One region of the Agrococcus sp. SL85 genome, then DNA from elsewhere that is predicted to be linked to it. Evidence: predicted binding sites of a transcription regulator. Region 1 holds the regulator's gene; the other holds the start of a gene.
The links. Region 1 encodes HrcA, which represses chaperone genes, less so after heat shock. Its sites were predicted from a motif close to TTNGCACTCGNNNNNNNCGAGTGCNAA; they were not measured.

Region 1 (3,398 bases):
CACGACGCTGCGGCGCGCCTGCCACGGCACGATCGCGTCGACGCCCAGCTCGGTCGCCGCCTGCACCGCGAGCTCCGCGCGGTCGCCCTTCGCGAGGGCCTGCGAGAGCCCGATGCGGGGGCTCGGCGCCGCGACGCGCTCCAGGCGGTGCAGCACGACGTCGACGCCGTCGCGCTCGGCGCGCTCGACGACGCCCTCCGCGAGGGTGCCGCGCCCGTCGCTCACGAGCACGCGCTCGCCGCGCCGCATCCGGCTGACGACCGCCGCGTGGTGGGCCTCGTCGCGCTCGAGCGCGATGACGTCGCCCTCGGCGTGCGCCGCGAGCGCGTCGTGCCAGTAGCAGTGCGCCATCAGAGGCGGAGGCGGTCGCGCATCTTGGCGAAGAGCCCCTGCTTGAAGTGGCCGAGCGTGGGCGCGGGCGCCTTCGTGCGGTCGCGCAGCTCGCGCAGCAGCTCCTCGGAGCGGCGGTCGAGGCGCGTCGGCGTCACGACCTGCACGCCCAGGCGCAGGTCGCCGCGACCGGCGCCGCGCAGCCGCGTCACGCCGCGCCCGCCGACCGTGATGACGTCGCCCGACTGCACGCCGGCGCGCACCTCCACGTCGACGGGGCCGTCGATCGCCTCGACCGTGGCGCTCGTGCCGAGCGCGGCGTCCGGCATCGACACCTCGAGGGTGCCGAGCAGGTCGTCGCCGCTGCGGCTGAAGACGTCGTGGTGCTTGACGTTGATCTCGAGGTAGAGCGTGCCCGCGGGGCCGCCGGCCTCGCCCACCTCGCCCTGCCCGGGCAGCTGGATGCGCAGGCCCGTGTCGACGCCCGCGGGGATGTCGACGGGGATGCTGCGCTCGGCGCGCACGCGCCCGTGGCCCGCGCACGTCGGGCACGGCGAGGGGATCGTCGTGCCGTGGCCCTGGCAGTGCTGGCACGGCTGCGTCGTGACGACGTTCCCGAGCAGCGAGCGCACCTGGCGCTGCACGTGGCCGGAGCCGCCGCACATCGTGCAGCGCTCCTCGCTCGTGCCCGGCGACGTGCACGCGCCCTGGCAGCTGCCGCACAGCACGGCGGTCTGCACGCGCAGCTCGCGGTGCACGCCGAACACGACGTCGCCGAGGTCGAGGTCGACGCGCAGCAGGCTGTCCTGGCCGGGCTGGCGGCGCGGGCGGGGGCCCTGGCCGCGGCCGCCGCCGCCGAAGAACTGCTCGAAGATGTCGCCGAAGCCGAAGCCGCCGCCCATGCCGGGCTGCGGGCCGCGGTCGTACTCGGCGCGGGAGGTGGCGTCGCCGAGCACGTCGTAGGCGTGCGTGACGTCCTTGAACCGCTCTGCGGCCTCCGGGCTCGGGTTGACGTCCGGGTGCAGCTCGCGCGCGAGCCTCCTGTACGCCTTCTTGATCTCGTCCTGGCCGGCGTCGCGGGCGACGCCGAGGGTCTCGTAGTGGTCGGTCACTCAGTCCTCGCTCAAGAGCCGCGTGAGGTAGCGCGCGACGGCGCGCACCGCGGCCATGTTGCCTGCGTAGTCCATCCTGGTCGGGCCCAGCACCCCGACGTGCCCGTCGCTGCCGTCGGCCGAGTAGGTCGAGGCGACGACGGCGGTCTCGCCGAGGGGCCCGGCGAGCTCGCGCCCGATGCGGGTCGCGACCTCGCCCTCGGCGCCCATCTCGTCGAAGAGGCGCAGGAGGGTCACCTGCTCCTCGATCGCGTCGAGCACGGGCGTCACGGTGCGCGGGAAGTCGCGCTCCTCGCGCACGAGGTGCGAGGCGCCCGCCATGTAGAGGCGCTCGCCGCCCGCACCGAGCAGCATGTCGGCGAGCGCCCGCGCGATCGCCGCGGTCGCGGCGTGCAGCGCGGGCGGCGCGTCGGCGGCGACGCCCGCGAGGCGCTCGGCGGCGGCCGCCGCGGGCAGCTCGGCGATCGTCTCGGTGAAGGCGCGGCCGAGGGCCATCGCCTCCTCGGGCTCGATGCGCTGCTGGGCGTCGACCATCCGCTGCTCGACGCGCCCCGAGTCGAGGATGAGCACGGCCAGCACGCGGGCCTCGGCGATCGCGACGAGCTCGACGCGGCGCACGGCGGCCTGGCGGCGCACCGGCACCTGCACGAGCGCCACCTGGTTCGTGAGCTGCGAGAGCAGCCGCGCCGTGCGGGCGAGCATCTCGTCGCGGTCGTGGGTCTCGGCCTCGAGGAAGCGCGCGATCGCCTGGCGCTGGGCGCCCGTGAGGGGCTGCATGCGCTGGAGGCGGTCGACGAAGACGCGGTAGCCCTTGTCGGTCGGCACGCGCCCGGACGACGTGTGCGGGGCGACGATGAGCTCCTCCTCCTCGAGGAGCGCCATGTCGTTGCGGATGGTCGCGGCCGAGACGCCGAAGGCGTGACGGTCGACGATCGACTTCGAGCCGACCGGCTCGCGGAGCGCGACGTAGTCCTGCACGATCGCGCGGAGGACCTCGAGGCCGCGGTCGGAGACCATCCCGCTCCTCTCGTCGTGCGGGCGACTCCTCGCTCCGCTCTTGCACGCGTCTCTGGCACTCGTCAGGACTGACTGCCAATCCTATCGCGCCCTCGCCTCGAAGCCGATCCCCAGCCGGGGCGGCGCAGAATGAACCTGCACGGCGCGGGACCTCCGCCCGAGCCCCCACAGGAAGGCACGTCATGTCCGACCCCAACGCCCCCCGCCGCGAGGATCAGCCGGACCCCGCCGCGCAGCCCGGCGACGGCTTCTCCGTGACCCACGAGCAGCACGCCGCGCCCAGCGCGCCGGCGGCGCCCGGCGTCGGCCAGCCCGCGCAGCCGTTCACCGGCCACTCGCCCGACGCCGCGGCCGGCAACCCCGCGTTCTCCGCCCCGCCCGCCGACGGCCAGGGCCGGCAGCAGCCCCAGCAGCCCTCCGCGCCCGCGGCGCCGCCCTACGGTGCGCCGCAGGGCGAGCACGGCGCCCCGTCCCACGGCGTGCCGCCCCACGGCGCCCCGCCCCAGTACGGCGCGCCGCAGGGCCACCAGCCGCCGCAGGGCGCCTACCCGCCCGCGGGCGGCTACCCGCCGCCGCAGGGCGGCCAGTACGGCGCCCCGGGCCAGCCGCAGTACGCCTCTGCGCCCCCGATGTCGCCGGTCGACGAGAAGAACGCCGGCATGTGGGGCCACCTGTCCGGCCTCTCCACGATCGTCACGGGCGGATTCGGCGGCTGGATCGGGCCGCTCATCGTCTTCATGATCTACAAGGACCGCAGCGCCTTCGCCAAGCAGGAGGCAAGGGAGGCGCTGAACTTCGGCATCTTCTCGGCGATCCTCGCGATCGGCATCCTGATCGTCGGCACCATCACGAGCGTCATCGGCATCGGGTTCCTGCTGCTCGGCATCTACTGGGTGCCGGCGCTCGTCCAGGTGATCTTCTCGATCATCGGCGCCGTGC
Region 2 (3,398 bases), 1.0 Mb from region 1:
CGCGGGAACGGGAAGGGCCCCGGTGCTGACGCACCGGGGCCCGACTCGTGGGATGGATCAGAAGTCCATGCCGCCCGTGGGGTCGGCGGGCATCGCCGCGGCCTTCTCGGGCTTGTCGGCGACGACGGCCTCGGTCGTGAGGAAGAGGCCGGCGATCGACGCGGCGTTGGCGAGCGCCGAGCGCGTCACCTTCACCGGGTCCGAGATGCCCGAGGCGAGCATGTCGACGTACTCGCCCGTGGCGGCGTTGAGGCCGTGACCCACGGGGAGGTTGCGGACCTTCTCGGCCACGACGCCCGGCTCGAGGCCGGCGTTGAGGGCGATCTGCTTCAGGGGCGCGTCGACCGCGACCTTGACGATGTTCGCGCCGGTCTGCTCCTCGCCCTGCAGCTGGAGGGTCTCGAAGACCGTCTTCGCCGCCTGGATGAGCGCGACGCCGCCGCCGGGGACGATGCCCTCCTCGACGGCCGCCTTCGCGTTGCGCACGGCGTCCTCGATGCGGTGCTTGCGCTCCTTGAGCTCGACCTCGGTCGCGGCGCCCGACTTGATGACGGCGACGCCGCCCGCGAGCTTCGCGAGGCGCTCCTGGAGCTTCTCGCGGTCGTAGTCGGAGTCGGTGTTCTCGATCTCCGAGCGGATCTGGCGCACGCGGCCCGCGATGGCCTCGGCCTCGCCGGCGCCCTCGACGATCGTCGTCTCGTCCTTCGTGATGACGACCTTGCGCGCGCGGCCCAGGAGGTCGAGCGTCGCGTTCTCGAGCTTGAGGCCGACCTCCTCGGAGATCACCTGGCCGCCCGTGAGGATCGCCATGTCGGCGAGCATCGCCTTGCGGCGGTCGCCGAAGCCGGGGGCCTTGACGGCGACCGACTTGAAGATGCCGCGGATCTTGTTCACGACGAGCGTCGCGAGCGCCTCGCCCTCGACGTCCTCGGCGATGATGACGAGCTGCTTGCCCGCCTGGATCACCTTGTCGACGATCGGGAGCAGGTCCTTGATGTTCGAGATCTTCGAGTTGACGATCAGGATGTACGGGTCCTCGAAGACCGTCTCCTGGCGCTCGGGGTCCGTCACGAAGTACTGCGACAGGAAGCCCTTGTCGAAGCGCATGCCCTCGGTCAGCTCGAGCTCGGTGCCGAAGGTGTTCGACTCCTCGACGGTGACGACGCCCTCCTTGCCCACCTTGTCGATGGCCTCGGCGATGAGCGCGCCGATCTCCTCGTCGGCGGCCGAGATCGACGCGGTCGCGGCGATCTCGTCCTTCGTCTCGATCTCCTTCGCGTTGGCGAGCAGCTGCTCGCTCACCGCGGCGGCGGCCTTCTCGATGCCGCGCTTGAGGCTGATCGGGTCGGCGCCCGCGGCCACGTTGCGCAGGCCCTCGCGCACGAGCGCCTGGGCGAGGACGGTCGCCGTCGTCGTGCCGTCGCCGGCGACGTCGTCGGTCTTCTTCGCGACCTCCTTGACGAGCTCGGCGCCGATCTTCTCGAACGGGTCCTCGAGCTCGATCTCCTTGGCGATCGAGACGCCGTCGTTCGTGATGGTGGGGGCGCCCCACTTCTTCTCGAGGACGACGTTGCGGCCGCGCGGGCCGAGGGTCACCTTCACCGCGTCGGCGAGCGTGTTGAGTCCACGCTCCAGCCCGCGGCGGGCCTCCTCATCGAAAGCGATCATCTTTGCCATAGCGGTCTCGTCCCTCCTGGACGTGTCGACGTTCACTGGCACTCCACCAGAGCGAGTGCCAGGGGCAAGTCTGGCACTCAGCGCATGGGAGTGCAAGCGAGCGCCGAGCGCTTCGCCGAGGGCGGACGGGCGGGCGTCAGGCCTGCTCGCCGAGGCGCGGCTCGACCCGCTCCGCCTGCGGCCCGCCGGGCGCCGCGCCGACCGCCAGCAGCACGCGCTGGCCCTCGTCGAGCACGCGGAAGCCGGGCATGAGGATCTGCGAGTAGTGGACGAAGACCTCGTCGCCCGTCCCGTCGACGCGGATGAAGCCGAAGCCCTTCTCGCGGTCGAACCACTTCACGGTGCCCAGGACCCGCTCGTCCTCGCTCGTGGACGTCTCGATGCTCATCGCGCCTCCCCCTCGACGGTCACGCCGGGCGTGGGCCCGTCGAGTGCGGCGCTGCGCCGCGTCGATGTGTACCCCACGAATGTACCCCAATCGGGGGACAGCGCGGAATCGGGCGGGCCGCCTCGCGGGGCGGCTCGCACCGGGGCCGGCGGCCTATGGCGCGGGCGTGCCCGAGTGCTCGACGCCGCCGTCCTCGCGGGGCTCGACGCTCGGCACCGTGCCGGGGGCGTCCGCACCGAGCACGATCGTGATGGGCGAGCCCGAGATGCGGCCGTCGGAGAGCGCGGCCTCGCCGACGCCGAGGCCCTGCACGAGCCCGCGCGCGACGGCCGCGAGCTCCTCGCTGTCGTACCAGACGACCGTCTCCGCCTGCTCGTCGGTCGAGCCGCCCGTGGCCGTGACATCCCAGCCGAGGTCCTCGAGCGACTGCCCCACGCCGGCGGCGAGGCCGTCCTCCCCCGAGGCGTCGAGCACCGAGATCGAGGCATCGAGCGACGGATCGATCTCGCCGGGGTTCGTGACGACCTCGGGCGCTGCCGACTCGGAGGCCGCGGGCGCGGGCGCCTGCGGCCGCAGCAGGTCGAGCGCCACGATGCCGGCGCCCGTCAGCACGACGACCGCGCAGACGGCGGCGAGCAGGATGCCCCACCAGGGCCACCCCGGCGCGTCCGCCGTGCGGTGCGCGCCCACGCGGTGCGTGCGGCTCATCGGCCCTCCCTCAGGCGCAGCAGCCGGCGCACGAGCATGGGGTCGTGGCGCACGGCCTCCGGCGTCGCGAGGAGGCCGTCGAGCACCTGGTAGTAGCGGGTGGTCGACCACCCGAACTCCGCCCGGATGGCGCGCGCCTTCGCGCCCGCGTGGCTCGACCAGCGCCCCTCGAAGTCGAGGATGCGCCGCACGCGCGCCTCGCGCGCGGCGGCGACGTCGTCATCCGCCTGCGCGATCTGCGCGTCCTCGAGCGCTGCGCCCTCGGCGAAGGCCAGGGCGGCCGCCTCGTCGGCGGACCCCCCTCCATGCGCGCGGGGCTCGTTCGGCATGCCTCGATCCTAGATCGGCGCAGGCGCTTCGCCCGCCGCGAAACACGAGCCGCGCGGGCGTACGATCGAGGCATGACCGACCGCATCGAACGCTCCGACTCCGAGTGGCGCGAGGCCCTCTCGCCCGACGCCTACCGCGTGCTGCGCGAGGCCGGCACCGAGCGCCCCTGGACGGGCGCCCTGCTGGACGAGCACCGCCAGGGCGTGTACGCCTGCGGCGCGTGCGGCAACGAGCTCTTCGACGACGAGACGAAGTTCGACTCCGGCTGCGGCTGGCCGTCGTTCTTCGACGCGCG

Region 2: the regulator HrcA is predicted to act here: its motif matches at 1,713-1,739, upstream of groL (chaperonin GroEL).

The regions. Positions count from the first base shown of each region.
Region 1 covers NZ_CP113066.1:2,069,337-2,072,734, reverse strand. The annotation lists gene OVA14_RS10285 (16S rRNA (uracil(1498)-N(3))-methyltransferase) at 1-351, opposite strand, end outside; gene OVA14_RS10280 (DnaJ C-terminal domain-containing protein) at 351-1,442, opposite strand; gene hrcA (heat-inducible transcriptional repressor HrcA) at 1,443-2,459, opposite strand; gene OVA14_RS10270 (DUF4870 domain-containing protein) at 2,642-3,398, shown strand, end outside.
Region 2 covers NZ_CP113066.1:377,119-380,516, forward strand. The annotation lists gene groL (chaperonin GroEL) at 58-1,677, opposite strand; gene OVA14_RS01760 (cold-shock protein) at 1,814-2,065, opposite strand; gene OVA14_RS01765 (LytR C-terminal domain-containing protein) at 2,219-2,773, opposite strand; gene OVA14_RS01770 (DUF3263 domain-containing protein) at 2,770-3,102, opposite strand; gene msrB (peptide-methionine (R)-S-oxide reductase MsrB) at 3,175-3,398, shown strand, end outside.